4 regions of the Salinicoccus sp. RF5 genome follow, and region 4 is predicted to be linked to each of the others. Evidence: riboswitches for the same ligand, from Rfam matches in the RefSeq annotation. Region 4 holds a riboswitch; each other region holds the start of a gene.
What was found. A riboswitch is a leader RNA that binds a small molecule or an ion and turns the genes downstream of it on or off. The one in region 4 is predicted to bind S-adenosylmethionine.
Positions count from the first base shown of each region.

Region 1: linked by a shared signal. The riboswitch ahead of LLU09_RS05985 (methionine ABC transporter ATP-binding protein) and the one ahead of LLU09_RS00135 (5-methyltetrahydropteroyltriglutamate--homocysteine S-methyltransferase) in region 4 are both predicted to bind S-adenosylmethionine.
Region 2: linked by a shared signal. The riboswitch ahead of LLU09_RS02960 (methionine ABC transporter ATP-binding protein) and the one ahead of LLU09_RS00135 (5-methyltetrahydropteroyltriglutamate--homocysteine S-methyltransferase) in region 4 are both predicted to bind S-adenosylmethionine.
Region 3: linked by a shared signal. The riboswitch ahead of LLU09_RS08330 (LLM class flavin-dependent oxidoreductase) and the one ahead of LLU09_RS00135 (5-methyltetrahydropteroyltriglutamate--homocysteine S-methyltransferase) in region 4 are both predicted to bind S-adenosylmethionine.

Region 1 covers NZ_JAJGRC010000001.1:1,153,275-1,156,879, reverse strand. Annotated here, with positions in the region: gene LLU09_RS06010 (thioredoxin family protein) at 1-21, opposite strand, end outside; gene LLU09_RS06005 (Spx/MgsR family RNA polymerase-binding regulatory protein) at 167-529, shown strand; gene gcvH (glycine cleavage system protein GcvH) at 592-972, shown strand; gene LLU09_RS05995 (toprim domain-containing protein) at 1,034-1,441, shown strand; gene LLU09_RS05990 (thioredoxin family protein) at 1,392-1,712, shown strand; SAM riboswitch class I at 1,750-1,848, shown strand; gene LLU09_RS05985 (methionine ABC transporter ATP-binding protein) at 1,951-2,970, shown strand; gene LLU09_RS05980 (methionine ABC transporter permease) at 2,967-3,605, shown strand, end outside.
Region 2 covers NZ_JAJGRC010000001.1:537,608-541,212, forward strand. Annotated here, with positions in the region: gene LLU09_RS02950 (MetQ/NlpA family ABC transporter substrate-binding protein) at 1-146, opposite strand, end outside; gene LLU09_RS02955 (methionine ABC transporter permease) at 148-807, opposite strand; gene LLU09_RS02960 (methionine ABC transporter ATP-binding protein) at 791-1,813, opposite strand; SAM riboswitch class I at 1,872-1,974, opposite strand; gene LLU09_RS02965 (ABC transporter ATP-binding protein) at 2,048-3,605, opposite strand, start outside.
Region 3 covers NZ_JAJGRC010000002.1:283,420-287,024, forward strand. Annotated here, with positions in the region: gene LLU09_RS08325 (catalase) at 1-1,090, opposite strand, end outside; SAM riboswitch class I at 1,346-1,446, shown strand; gene LLU09_RS08330 (LLM class flavin-dependent oxidoreductase) at 1,530-2,909, shown strand; gene LLU09_RS08335 (sodium:solute symporter family transporter) at 2,930-3,605, shown strand, end outside.
Region 4 covers NZ_JAJGRC010000001.1:3,442-7,046, forward strand. Annotated here, with positions in the region: gene LLU09_RS00130 (alpha/beta hydrolase family protein) at 1-975, shown strand, start outside; gene LLU09_RS00135 (5-methyltetrahydropteroyltriglutamate--homocysteine S-methyltransferase) at 1,009-2,109, opposite strand; SAM riboswitch class I at 2,195-2,291, opposite strand; gene LLU09_RS00140 (YgaP family membrane protein) at 2,357-2,605, opposite strand; gene LLU09_RS00145 (YceI family protein) at 2,924-3,454, shown strand.

The DNA.
Region 1 (3,605 bases), 1.1 Mb from region 4:
GTATTGTCTGATTGCTTCCATTATCTATCAGTGCTCCTTTAACAGTGTGATTGCCACCCATTTTACCATCTTTCAGGCCGAATATGAAACGGACAATCCGGTTCCGCTTGCAATGGGTGTTTATTTGCAAGTATATTATGTGTAGAAAACCTTCTGGAGGTAATGGATGATTACATTATATGAATACCCGAAATGCACGACTTGCCGTAAAGGGAAGAAGTTCCTGCAGGAAAATGATGTCGCTTTCGAGAGCATCGATATGGTGAAGCAGCCGCCGGCAGCCGCCACACTGGCCGAGATGGTGGATCGCTCGGGGAAGGATGTAGATGAATTCTTCAACAAGCGCGGCAAAAGATTCAAGGAACTGGAACTCAAGGAACGCCTGGATGAAATGACTAAAGAGGAGAAGCTCGAACTGCTTTCTACAGATGGCATGCTGATCAGACGTCCCCTCCTTTATGACGGCTCAGGTGTCACTCTTGGCTTCAAAGAGGACGAATACAAACAATTTATGAACGCTGAGAATTAGGCTTGCCTAAATAGTGCGAACTATGAGATTATATATGTGTATAAGAAAAGGAGGTTTTTGTCGTGGCAACACCAAAAGAATATAAGTATTCAGAAGATCATGAATGGATCAAATTTGAAGATGGCAAAGCGACTATCGGCATCACAGAATTCGCTCAATCCGAGCTCGGTGATATCGTATTCGTGGAGCTGCCTGCTGAAGGCGATGAAATCACTACCGGAGAATCATTCGGCAGTGTAGAATCCGTAAAGACGGTATCAGAGCTGTATGCACCGCTCAGCGGTACGGTAGTGGAAATCAATGAAGAGCTTGAGGATAGCCCTGAGCTTGTCAACGAATCTCCGTATGAAGAAGCATGGATGATCGTCATTGAACTGTCTGACGAATCACAGCTTGATAAACTGATGGATGCAGATGCCTACGATGAAATGGTGGATGCATAGAACCTGAAACTCTGGACTCTGTCTGGAGTTTTTTTAAAATATCATACCAGGGGTGATGGCAGTGTATTTTTCCGATAAAGTGCTCATTGTCGAAGGAAAGACGGATAAGCGGCGTATCGAAGAAGTATTGATAGAACCTGTACAGATCATATGCACCCATGGTACAATGGGAATCTCAAAATTGGATGAGATTCTCGATGAGCTGAATGGCTCCGACATCTATATCCTCTCCGATGCGGATAAAGAAGGCAGAAACATCAGGAAATGGTTCAAAAAACATCTGAGTGAAAGTACTCATATATATATTGATCCGAAGTTCGGTGAAGTGGGCCGCTGCCCACGTGACTACCTGGCAAACCTCCTTATGAGACACGATTTCTACGTAGATACAAGTCTGATCATGAAAGGTAAGTTCGGCAATGATGAAAGAATCAAGGACAATCGATATTACGAGCCGTATTCAATCTGAGGAAACATTCATACTCTATGGATATGCACCGATATGCGCCAACTGCCAGATTGCAGAACGCATGCTCGATATCGTTTCTGAGACGAAGGGGTTCTCCTATACTTCGATAGATCTGAATTATCATAAGGATCTTATTGAGGCCTACGAGGTCAGATCGGCACCTGCACTGCTGTTGTTCAGGGATGGCAGGCTCGTCCGTGAAGTTTACGCCTTCCAGTCCGTGCTCCATCTGTCGGAAGTCTTCGATGACTTCCTTGTTGACGGACAGTGATGCGGATGATAATATTATTGACAATCTAATAATACAACTCTTATCCAGAGTGGTGGAGGGAAGTGCCCGACGAAACCACGGCAACCGTCTTTATGACAAGGTGCCAATTCACTGATCAATCGATCGAAGATGAGAGGCTTATGGATAAAACCGGTGCCTGCTCAACTTTTGAGCAGGCTCTTTGTTTATCACGAGGAAAATGTTCGACTTTTCCAATATATAGGTCAGGGTGAAACATATGATTGATATAAAGAAGGCAACGAAAATATTCAAGACGAAGAACAATACAATCCAGGCTGTGGATGATGTCAATCTCCATATCAGGGAAGGGGAGATATTCGGTGTCATCGGCTATTCAGGTGCAGGGAAATCCACACTGATCAGGATGCTGAATGGCCTGGAACAGCCCTCTTCAGGGGAAGTGGTGATCGGTGACGATATCATCAGTGCCATGGGCCGGGCGGACCTGCTCAAGAAACGGCAGAAGGTCTCAATGATCTTCCAGCACTTCAACCTGCTCTGGTCCCGGACGGTAGCCGAGAACATCAGCTTCCCATTGGAGATAGCCGGCATACCGAAGAAGGAGCGTGCGCGCCGTGTAGCCGAGCTCGTGGATCTCGTCGGTCTCACGGGGCGCGAAGACAACTACCCAAGCCAGCTCTCCGGTGGTCAGAAGCAGCGGGTCGGCATTGCACGGGCACTCTCCAACAGGCCGGAAGTGCTTCTGTGTGATGAAGCGACGAGTGCGCTTGATCCCGAAACGACCGACGAGGTGCTCGATCTGCTGGTGAAGATACGTGATGAGATGGACCTCACCATCGTCCTCATCACCCATGAGATGCATGTCATCCGCAAAATATGCGATCGTGCGGCAGTGATGGAGAACGGTCGCGTCGTGGAGACGGGGCCGGTGATCAAACTGTTCCAGAACCCCGAGCACGGTGTGACGAAACGCTTCGTCAAGGACGACATCAACGATGAGGAGACGGCATTGTCATTCGAGGAGGTCAGGGAGATGTTCCCGACATCGAAGATACTCAAGCTCGGCTTCGTCGGTTCCCAGTCGAAAGCACCGATCGTCTCTCAGGTCGTCAAGAAGTATAACCTTGACCTGAACATCCTCTCGGGGAACATAAAGCGGACGAACAATGAATCATACGGCCACCTCTATGTTGCGATCGAAATTGATGACGCCGACCTTGAGGGCTTGAGGCAGGAACTGGCTGAACATGCTGTAACAGTGGAGGTGGAAGGATGAGCGAGTTCATCAATGCCTTCGCCGAAATGTTCTCATTCGAAAATGTCAAATGGGATGATGTACTGACGGCGACGAATGAAACCCTCTACATGACCGTCATCTCCACCGTATTCACATTCATATTCGGACTGGTCCTCGGCATCATCCTGTTCCTGTCGTCGAAAAGCGAACATGCAGCCAGCGCGCCCGTCTACGGCGTCACTGCATTCCTCGTCAATCTGTTCCGTGCGATACCATTCATCATACTGATCATCCTCCTCATCCCATTCACGAAAGTGCTGATGGGCACCATCATGGGGTCACAGGGGGCGCTGCCGGCACTGATCATCGGGGCGTCACCCTTCTATGCACGCCTGGTCGAGATAGGGCTTAAAGAGATTGATAAAGGTGTCATTGAAGCAGCTGAATCCATGGGCGCCAATACATGGACGATCATCTGGAAGGTGCTGCTTCCGGAATCTCTGCCGGCACTCATCTCAGGTATCACCGTCACCGCAATCATGCTTGTCGGATCCACAGCAATCGCCGGCGTCATCGGTGCAGGCGGCCTCGGCAACCTTGCATACATGGTAGGATTCACAAGAAACCAGAGTGATGTCACCCTGGTCGCAACTGTAGTAATACTGGTTATCGTC
Region 2 (3,605 bases), 530 kb from region 4:
GGCTTCAGTGCAAAGTTCACCATATCACTGTACGGCCCCGTTGATGCACCGATTGTAATGACCTCGCCCTCCCCTTCATAGAGCAGGGCGCTCGATCCGATGATCACTGCCAGTGTCGAAGCAAGAAATATCAATATTCCGCGCATATCAGTTCCCCTCCTGTCTTTGGCTCAAGTAGTCCCCAATGAGCTGTATCAGCTGGACGATGATGATCAGCACGACGACTGTCGCAACCATCGTCACCGTATCATAGCGGTAATAGCCATATCTGATGGCAAGGTCGCCGATGCCGCCCCCGCCGACCACCCCCGCCGTTGCACTGAATGCGACGATGGAGATGATCGTCAGCGTAATCGCCTGGGTGATCCCGCGTTTCGATTCCGGAATCAGGACGTCCGTCACGATCAGCCATAGGGAGGCACCACCGGCGATGCTCGCCTCAATGACACCCGTATTGACGCCGTTGAAGCTTGTTTCAACAAGCCGTGCAAACAGCGGGATGGCTGCGAGCGACAACGCCACGCTCGCAAATACAGGACCATGCGAACTGTTCGTCAGCCATGTCGCAATCGGCATGATTGCGACGATCAGTATGATGAATGGGAATGAGCGGATGACGTTGGTCACTGCGCCCAGAAACTGGTTTAAAGGCTTTATCCGAAACAGCAGCGGATTCGCCGTGATATAGAGCAGTATGCCGAGCGGCAGCCCGAGCAGCACCGCAAAGAAGATGGAGATGGAAACCATCAGTGTCGTCTCAAGCAGTGCACGGTAAAGGAGCGGTGCAATCTCAGTCAATCTCTGCATAGATTTCAGCCCTTTCTATTCCTTTGGATTCATCGATGAAGCTTTTCAGACGCGCTATTTCGTCCGGTTCGCCCTTGATGTGGAGCATCAGGAAGCCGAGAGGCATATCATGTATGTATTCGATGCGTCCGTTCAGAATGCTGATGTCACATTCAAAATGGCGGTAGAGCTGGTTCACATAGTTCGCCTCAGCATGCTCGTTGAGGAATTTGATCGTAATCACTTCGGAACGATCGTTCACCTCGATATGGGAAGGGATGACAAAATCATATATATCCTGTACGAAGCCCCTCGTCACATCATGCTTCGGATGGCTGAATATGCTGTAGACGTCATCGATCTCTACAACTTCACCTTCCGTCATGACGCCGACACGGTCTGCAACTTCCTTTATGACTTCCATTTCATGGGTGATCAAGACGATTGTGATGCCAAGCTCCCTATTGATCCGCTTCAGAAGTTTCAGGATGGTCTTCGTCGTATCGGGGTCTAGTGCACTGGTCGCTTCATCGCACAGCAGGACATCCGGATGGTTCGCAAGGGCCCGTGCGATGCCGACACGCTGCTTCTGGCCGCCGCTCAGATTTTTCGGATAGCTGTCCGCCTTGTCGCCGAGTCCGACAAGGTCGAGAAGTTCCTCGATCCGTCCCCGCGTTTTCTTTTTGTCATACTTGCTTGCCTTAAGAACGAATTCAATATTCTGATAGACCGTCTTCGATTCGATCAGATTGAACTGCTGAAAGATCATGCCGATTTTCTGCCGGCGGATTCTGAGGTCCTCCCCCGTCAGACTTCCAAGCTCAGTCCCGTTCACGTTCACTTTGCCGGAACTCGGTGCCTCAAGCAGATTGATCAGTCTGAGCAGCGTACTCTTCCCTGCCCCGCTAAAGCCGATCAGTCCAAATATCTCCCCTTCCTCTATCGTCAGGGAAAGTTTTTTCAAAGCCTCGATCCTCTTCCCCTTGACCTCATATGTCTTCGACACATCTTCAAGCACAATTGCCATTCCACCACTTCCTTCCTAAAAATGAAAAGCCACCTGCCCAAAGGCAAATGGCTTCGATCGTTTATCTGCCAAGCCTGCGGCTTGCGGGATTTAGCACAGTGCCTTACGGCCTGTTGCTGAAGCTTCACAGGGCCCAATCCCTCCACTTCTCTGGATAAAAGTATTCAATTGAATGCTCATCACTCTACATTAATGTGGGAGAAAAGTCAAATTTCAAAATATTTTCTCCCACAGTTATTCCACTCCGGATACATGGGCCACCTGCATGGTGTACATCTTGGCGTATTCTCCGCCCGATTTGAGGAGGGCCTCATGACTGCCCCGCTCGACAATACGTCCGGCATCAAGCAGGAGGATCTGATCTGCATGCTGGATCGTCGAGAGTCTGTGTGCAATGATGAATGTCGTCCGATTCCGGCTTACGACCTTCATGGCATGCTGGATCATCTGCTCCGTCTCCGAATCGATGTTGCTTGTCGCCTCATCCAGTACGAGCACCTTCGGATCGAACACCAAGGCACGTGCGAATGAAATCAGCTGCCGTTCCCCAAGGGACAGTGTCGAACCGCGTTCTGCAAGTTCTGTATGCACGCCATCCGGCAGCCTGGAGAGCATTTCAGCTCCACCCACACTCACGAGCGCCGCCTCTGCCTCCGCTTTCGTAATATCGGTATTGTTCAGCCTGAGGTTGAACAGCAGCGTCCCGCTGTAGATGAAGGGATCCTGGAGCACAATCGACATGTACTGCCTCAAAGACTGCTTGCCGATGGTTCGGATATCCCTGCCATCGAACCGTATGGTGCCCCCGGTCGGGTCATAGAACCGCATCAGCAGGTTGATGATCGAACTTTTGCCGGACCCTGTATGGCCGACAAGTGCCACCGTCTCTCCCGGTGATACTTCCATATTGATGTCCTCAAGCATCTGATTTTTGCCGTCATATGAAAAACCAACCCGTTCGAAGGCGATATGTCCATCAAATTCGCCAAGCACACCCGTGTCATCCTCTTCTGCCTGAGCATCCAGCAGTTCGAACACTTTGAGCGCTGCCACCCGCGCCTGTTCATATATATCCAATTGGCGGATGATCTCGAACAACGGGTTGAAGTAGCGTGTAATATAGTCGACCAGGATATACATCGTCCCGACCGACAGGGCTGCCGACCCGTCGAGGAAAGCGGAGGCGAATATATAGACCAGCACAGCGAACAGCAGGGAACGGAAGGTCCCCATAAGGTTCTCTCCAGTGGCACTTTCAAGTCTGATCAGGCTGTTCGAACTTCTGACATAGCCATCGTTCAGATTTTTGAACTCCTCCGTCACCTGGGATTCCCGGTTGAAGGTCTGGATGATCGGCATGCCGCTGATCGACTCATTCAGCATGGCGTTGATGTCGCTGTTCCGCTCCCGCCGCATATGATTGTACCCTTCCGAATACTTCCTGTAGAGCACCATCCATATGAGGACGAGAGGGATGACCATGAGCATGGCAAGTCCCGCCCAGAAGTTGATGAAGAATGTCACTGCCGTAATGCCGCCGATGGTCAGAGTGCTCACCAGAAACATCGGCAGCACCTCTGAGAACATATGCAGGATGGATTCCGTATCATTCGTGATTCGGGCAACCACCTTGCCGGCCGGCAGATCGTCGAAGTAGCGGATCGGCAGCTTCTGCACATGCCGGAAGACATCGTTGCGGATGTCCTGCACTACGAGGGCACCCGATTTCTGCAGCACGATTTCCTGCAGGTAGCTGAAGATGGCGTGCATCATCTTGATGCTGAGGAATACG
Region 3 (3,605 bases), on a different contig from region 4:
GCTGCGTATCGGAGTAGGAGAATGTACGGCCGATCAGCATCTTGTCGTCGGAGAAATCCATGCCGTCGACGAGTACACCGGTACCGAATGACGCCTGTTCGATCTGGGCGTGGAAGTCCGTCGGATTTTCATTAAGCACCATGCGTCCGACCGGCTTCCAAGGGAACTTGTCCTCAGGCCAGAGTTTCGTATCATCGAGTGGATCGAAGTCCAGTTCTTCATGATAGTCATCCTCCATAATCTGAACGAACAGTTCCCATTCAGGATAGTTGCCGCGTTCGATCGCGGTGTAGAGGTCCTGTGTCGCATGGGCGACATTCTGGGACTGGATATCGTGCGCTTCTTCCTGTGTCAGGTTGCGGATGCCCTGTTTCGGCTCCCAGTGGTATTTGACGAGGACCGCTTCCCCTTTGTCATTCACCCACTTGTACGTGTTGACGCCGGAACCCTGCATATGCCGGTAGGAGGCAGGGATGCCCCAGGGCGAGAACAGGAATGTGATCATGTGCGTCGCTTCCGGAGAACGGGAGACGAAATCGAACATCCGTGTCGGATCGGGCACATTGGATACAGGATCTGCCTTGAAGGCGTGGATCATATCCGGGAACTTCATGGCATCACGGATGAAGAAGATCTTCAGATTGTTGCCGACGAGGTCCCAGTTGCCGTCCTCCGTATACATTTTTACAGCGAAGCCCCGTGGATCCCGTTCCGTTTCCGGAGAGTCCTTGGCACCTGCGACAGTGGAGAAGCGTACCATGAGCGGCGTCTTCTTGCCTTCGCCGGAAAATACTTTGGCGCGTGTGTACTTTTCCACCGGTTCATCACCGACTTTGCCGTATGTTTCAAAGTAGCCGAATGCACCGGTGCCTCGTGCGTGCACTACGCGTTCCGGCACTTCTTCCCGGTCGAAGTGCGACATCTTTTCAAGGAAATGGTAGTTCTCCATCGTCGCCGGCCCCCGGTCGCCGATGGTGCGCAAGTTCTGGTTATCTGTGACGGGCCGGCCCTGCCGGGTCGTCAGCGTATCGCGTTCCGCCTCTTTTTCTCGTGGAATCTCATTTTCTTTCTGATAGTTCTTATCTGCCAAAACCAAAACCTCCTATAATATAGTTCTTGACCAATTACGGAAAGATGATGCTTGGGAAATATCAATCAGAACAGTCCGCAGTTTATACTGCTCCCAATTTGTACATCTACAATTATAGTAACGTAATATTCTGAAATCAAATCATAGGCATGGAATATCTATTGAATATAATTCCTACTAAAAAAATAAGGTTTAGTGTTGACTTTGATTCAGGCATGGGATATATTAGTCAACATAACTTAATAATTCAGAAAATTCTTATCCAGAGAGGTGGAGGGACTGGCCCTTTGAAGCCTCGGCAACAGACCGTATGTGAACTGTGCCAATTCCAGTAGCGATTTGCTAGAAGATGAGAAGAGAGTTCTATTTTATAAATAAAGCCCCTCTTCTTATCTACAAGAAGCAGGGGCTTTTCAATATCAAAAACGGAGGTATGTACATGTCAAAAAAACAGATTCATCTCAACGGTTTCATCCAAAATTCGCCATCACCGCATTCTACAGGACTCTGGAAGCATGAAAAGGACCAGGGGACTCGCCACAACCGCCTGGACTATTGGACCGGTACAGCAAAGACTCTGGAACGCGGTAAATTCGATGCGCTCTTCATTGCGGATGTTCTCGGCACATACAGCGTCTACGGCAACAGCCATGATGCAGCGGCGAAGCATGCCGTACAGCTTCCCGCCCATGACCCGACACTTGTGATTCCTGCCATGGCGGCCGTCACGAAGCACCTCGGGTTCGCACCGACGATTTCGACTACATACGCACAACCCTATTCATTGGCCCGCCAGCTGTCGACGCTGGATCATCTGACGGAAGGGCGGGTCGCATGGAATGTCGTGACTTCATACCTTGAGAGCGAGGCGGTGAATATGGGGCTTGAACAGCGTCTGCCGAAGGAGATGCGCTATAACCGGGCAGATGAGTTCCTCGAAGTCGTGTACAAGCTCTGGGAGGACAGCTGGGAGGCGGATGCCGTCCAACATGATAGGGAGAAGGATACTTTTGCCGATCCGGATAAGGTGCACATGATCAACCACCGCGGTGAATTCTTCAATGTGCCCGGACCCCACCTTGTGGAACCTTCACCCCAGAGGACGCCAGTGCTCTTCCAGGCGGGTGCATCGCCAAAGGGACGCGACTTTGCAGCGAAGCATGCAGAAGCGGTCTTCACGAAGAACCATTCGCTCGAGGCGCTGGCGGCCTACGTGAAGGATATCAGGGAGCGTACGGTGGCCCAGGGCAGGAATGCAGATGACGTCAAAGTGTTTCCGATGATCCTGCCGATCATCGGGGAGACCGAGGCGGCAGCCTACGAGAAGTATGAAGCACTCCAGGACAGTGTGAGCTATGAAGGCACGGCATCCCTCCTGTCCGGCCATACGGGCATCGACTTCTCTCAGTATGATCCGGACCAGTATATCGAAGACATTGAGACGGAAGCGGTGCAGGGGAACCTCGACATGTATACGAAGGATCCGAACCGCAAATGGACATTGCGGGAAGCAATCAAGAACCACGGACTCGGCAATGGGACGGTGAAGTTCATCGGTACGCCGGCACAGATTGCGGACCGGATTGAAGAGTGGGCCATAGAGGGCGATGCGGATGGCTTCAACATCGCCCAGACCTATTCGCCGGGCACGTTCGAGGAGTTCGTCGACCTTGTCGTCCCTGAACTGCAGGCGCGCGGCATCTACCGCACGGAATATGAAGGGGAGACGCTCAGGGAGAACATGTTCGGAAAAGGAAGGAAACATCTTGCAGACAATCATCCCGCAAAGAGGCCAAGCCTTGCCGGGCAGTGGCACTAGGGTAGGGAAAGGAGACACATATGGAACAGATAACTTTATATACTTGGATCGGCTTTTCGGCATTCCTTCTGCTGATGCTTGCGGTCGGCTATCTGAGTTCAAGAAAAATGAAGACCATCGGTGATTTTGCGACAGGCGGCGGCAAGCTTGGTCCATATGTACTGGGCTTCTCCTTCGCCGCAACGTATTTGAGTGCAGCAACCTTCCTCGGGTATCCGGGGTGGTCCCATGAATGGGGGCTGTCCAACCTCTGGCTGTTCCTGGCTATCATTGCAGGCGGGCCGGTTGGTGTCCTTATGGTGGCCAAGAAGGTGCGTAAGCTGAATACGAAGCAGAAGTCCCTTTCCCTGCCGGACTGGCTTGGGGATTTCTATAAAAGCGACATCCTGCGGGTGGGGACGGCCCTCATCCTGCTGTTCAACATATTCTACATCGCCGCACAGTTCGTTGCAGGTGCACGGATATTCGAGTATCTGCTCGGCATGTCCTACACGACCGGCCTCATACTCATTGCGGTCATCGTCGTCGTCTATGTATTCGCAGGCGGTGCACTGGCCGACATATATACAGATGCCATCCAGGCTGTGCTGATGGCGGTCACTGCCATCGTCATATTCATCTCGGGCATCGTCATATTCTGGCGCGGGAGCATCGCGGATACATTTTCCGGCATTTCAGGCAACCTTGCTTCACAGA
Region 4 (3,605 bases):
GTACTCTATCGGATGGATCTTGAAACATCGTCGACCGAGAAACTGGGGGTCATAGGCGATGGCGTCGTGCATTCTTTGGCCTACGGAGAAGGGCGGGAGCTGTTCCTGATCCATTCCTCGGTCGACCAGCCGCATCGAATATGCCGGCATTCACTTGAAACCGGTGAGATGGAAACTGTGCTCGGAAACACTGATCAGGTGTCGGAAGTTTCGTGGCGCTTATCATCCTATCATTCATTCGACGATCTGGAAGTGCCATATTTCATATATGAGACGGACCAGGAAGGGAAGAAGACTGTCATCCATATACATGGAGGTCCGGAATCGCAGGCCAGGCCGGAATTCAATGCGCTCTATTACCAGCTGAACAGGGCAGGTTACCAGGTCGTTGTGCCGAATATCAGGGGCAGCAAAGGCTATGGACGCAGCTATCTTGAAGCTGATGACAAGGAGAAGCGCCTGGATGCGATGAAGGATGTTATCGAACTGAGGCGTCATCTGGTGGAGGATGGAAGGGCTGAAGACTCCCGCATCTCGGTGATGGGCAGGAGCTATGGCGGGCTGATGACGCTTCTTCTGGTTACCCATCATCCCGAATTTTGGGCCTCTGCAGTAGATATCGTCGGCATCTCGCACCTCAGGACCTTCCTCGAACATACACCGCCGTGGAGAAGGGCGCTGCGTGCTGCAGAATACGGCTCGATAGAAGAATCAGGTGCGTTTCTGGACGACATCTCGCCCCTCTCGAGAAGTAAGGATATATCGGTGCCGCTGATGGTCTTCCACAGCCACCATGACGCCCGTGTCCCATACAGCGAATCGGTCCAGATGGTGGAGGCGATGAAGGAGAACGGACAGTATGTCGGGTTCACGGCATATGAAAATGAAGGGCATACCTACATGCATCAGGAGAACATCGATGACATGAACAGTAAGATACTCGAATTCTTCAACCGGACATTACAGCATCCATAAAAATAAGGCCTCAACGGGGCCTTATTTCTATTCTTACAGAAGTTTCTCTGCAAGCGATACGATATATTCAAGTTTCTTCCACTGGGCTTCTTCAGTAAGTTCATTGCCGTGGTGTGTAGAGGCGAAGCCGCATTGGGGACTCAGACAGAGCTGATCTTTGGAAACATATTTCGATGCTTCCGCAACCCGTTCCCTGATCACATCTTCATCCTCGAGCTCACCATGCTTTGAGGTGAACAGTCCAAGGACAACCCGCGGACCTTCTTTAGGAATGTAGGAGAGCGGTTCGAAGTCTCCGGAACGGTCATCGTCATATTCGAGGAAGAATCCGTCAACCTTCTCCTTGGCAAAGAGCACGGGGGCGATTTTGGCGTAGCTGCCCTCGAATGCCCATTTCGACCTGTAGTTCCCGCGGCAGAGATGTGTGGTGATGACCATGTCCTCAGGTTTCTGTTCGAGTACGCCGTTGAGCACCCTCAGTGCCAGATGAATCAGGGATTCCCTGTCATAGCCGCTGTCATTGAATGGAATCTCCGGCGCATTGAGCCCCGCAATGTATACATCATCGAACTGGAGGTAGCGGCACCCTGCATCATAGAACGCCTGTACCGTATCCTGATAGGCCTTGATGACATCCTTGGCATATGTTTCGACATCGGGATATATATCCTGGTTCCGGATGCCGGCATTGAACATCTGGTTCGGGCTTGGAATCGTCTGTTTAGGCACCGCCCGGTCGCCGACGATCTCCTTGAATTCGATGAAGTCCTTTATATGCGGGTGCTCTTTATTGAATGCGATTTTCCCTGTAACGCGTACATCATACCGCTCGGTCTCGATGCCGTCGAACTGGAACCCGGTATCTGGGACGTAGCCTTCCACGCCATCCAGGTGTTCAAGGAAATCGGTATGCCAGAAGCGCCTTCTGAATTCGCCGTCGGTGACCGCCTTGAGGCCCACTTCAATCTGCTTGTCGACCACTTTCCTGATCTCTTCGGTCTCGATCTCCCTCAGCTGTTCATAGGAGATTCTATCCTCCTGATGGTCCTTGCGCGCCCTATGTATGCTGTCGGGCCGCAGCAGGCTCCCCACGTGATCCGCCCTGAATGGTGCTTCGACTGCCGTTTTCGTCATGCTGATCCCTCTTTCCAATAATATTAATATAATAAAATCCCCAATTGTCCGAAGTGGATAAATTGGGGATGATCATCATCCATTCATCTCATCTTCGAGCAGTGCTCCTGGAATTAGCACGGTACCTGGGGTCCGCTGCTGAGGTTTCGTTGGGCCAGTCCCTCCGCCTCTCTCGATAAGAGTTCGATTATTATATTAAATAATACTTTAAAGTATAAAGAATTTTCTGTCAAGTGTACTCTTGATGTCATTCGAGGAGGTCTTCAAGCGCATTTTTCTCCTGGTTTATTTCCCCCGGCGTCCTGATGCCGAGACGGCGTATTACTGATAGGGACGGGCACCACCCCTGGATTGCATGCTGGAGCAGGAACGAACCGACGATTCCGGGAAGCAGATTCCACTTTCTGCTGACGGAGGCACCCAATATGCTGCCGATGATGACCAGGGTGCTGGCGTTCGCCTCCAGGACCCGTTCAGTGTTCCACTCCCTCTCCAATGCATCAATACGTTCTCTGATATCCTTTTCGTCTTTTGCCCGATAATGATCGATGCTGCGCTGAATGTCATCCTGTATCTCCCTATTGATATGTTCCGGTGTATGGTTATGGACCCTTCCGTCGTTGCCGCAACTATTGCCATTGAAGTTCCTCCTCTGACCATATTTGCAATTACTTCATTATTTCCCATAGAAGATGAAACGAAACAAATCCTCATCATTTATATATATTTAATAATTAACTTGCTTAAAGTAAGTAAGTGATGTAAAATATAATTATCTTGAATTAGAGATAATAATTATTGGAGGTTTTTGACGATGACAACGTTCGTAACAGATCCAGCCCACTCTGAAGTGGGATTCCAGGTAAAGCACATGATGGTATCAAAGGTGAAGGGGCACTTCGAAGATTTTCATTTTGAAGTAAAAACGAATAGTCTCGAAACTTTCGAGGACGCTGAAGTCCATGCAGAAATAGATGTAAACAGCATAAGCACCAAAAATGAAGACCGGGACGCACATTTGAAATCAGAGGATTTCTTCAATGTGGAAAAGAATCCGAAAATCACGTTCAAATCGAGTAATGTCAATAAGTCCGGGGATACTGTATCGGTGACAGGTGAGACGACGATGAACGGCATCACGAAGGAAATGACAATCGACCTCCAGTACAATGGCAAGGGGACAAACCCCTGGGGACAGGAAGTCCACGGCTTCGAAACCGAGTTCACGATCAACCGTGAAGCATTCGGACTGACATGGAACCAGCAGCTGGAAACAGGCGGTGTACTGGTGAGCAAGGATGTAAAGGCACAGCTGGAGCTCCAGTTCTCCGAAAAAAGTGAATAGGCATAGAAGATGAAGATATTTCTTGCAGACCGGTCTGAAGCCAACTATTGGCTCCAGACCGGTTTTTCATAGTGCGGAGGTCTATAGTGTAGTTTATTAAAAATAGAGGCATTGCTATAATTTATTGGAATATATAAAGAAGATGAACCAT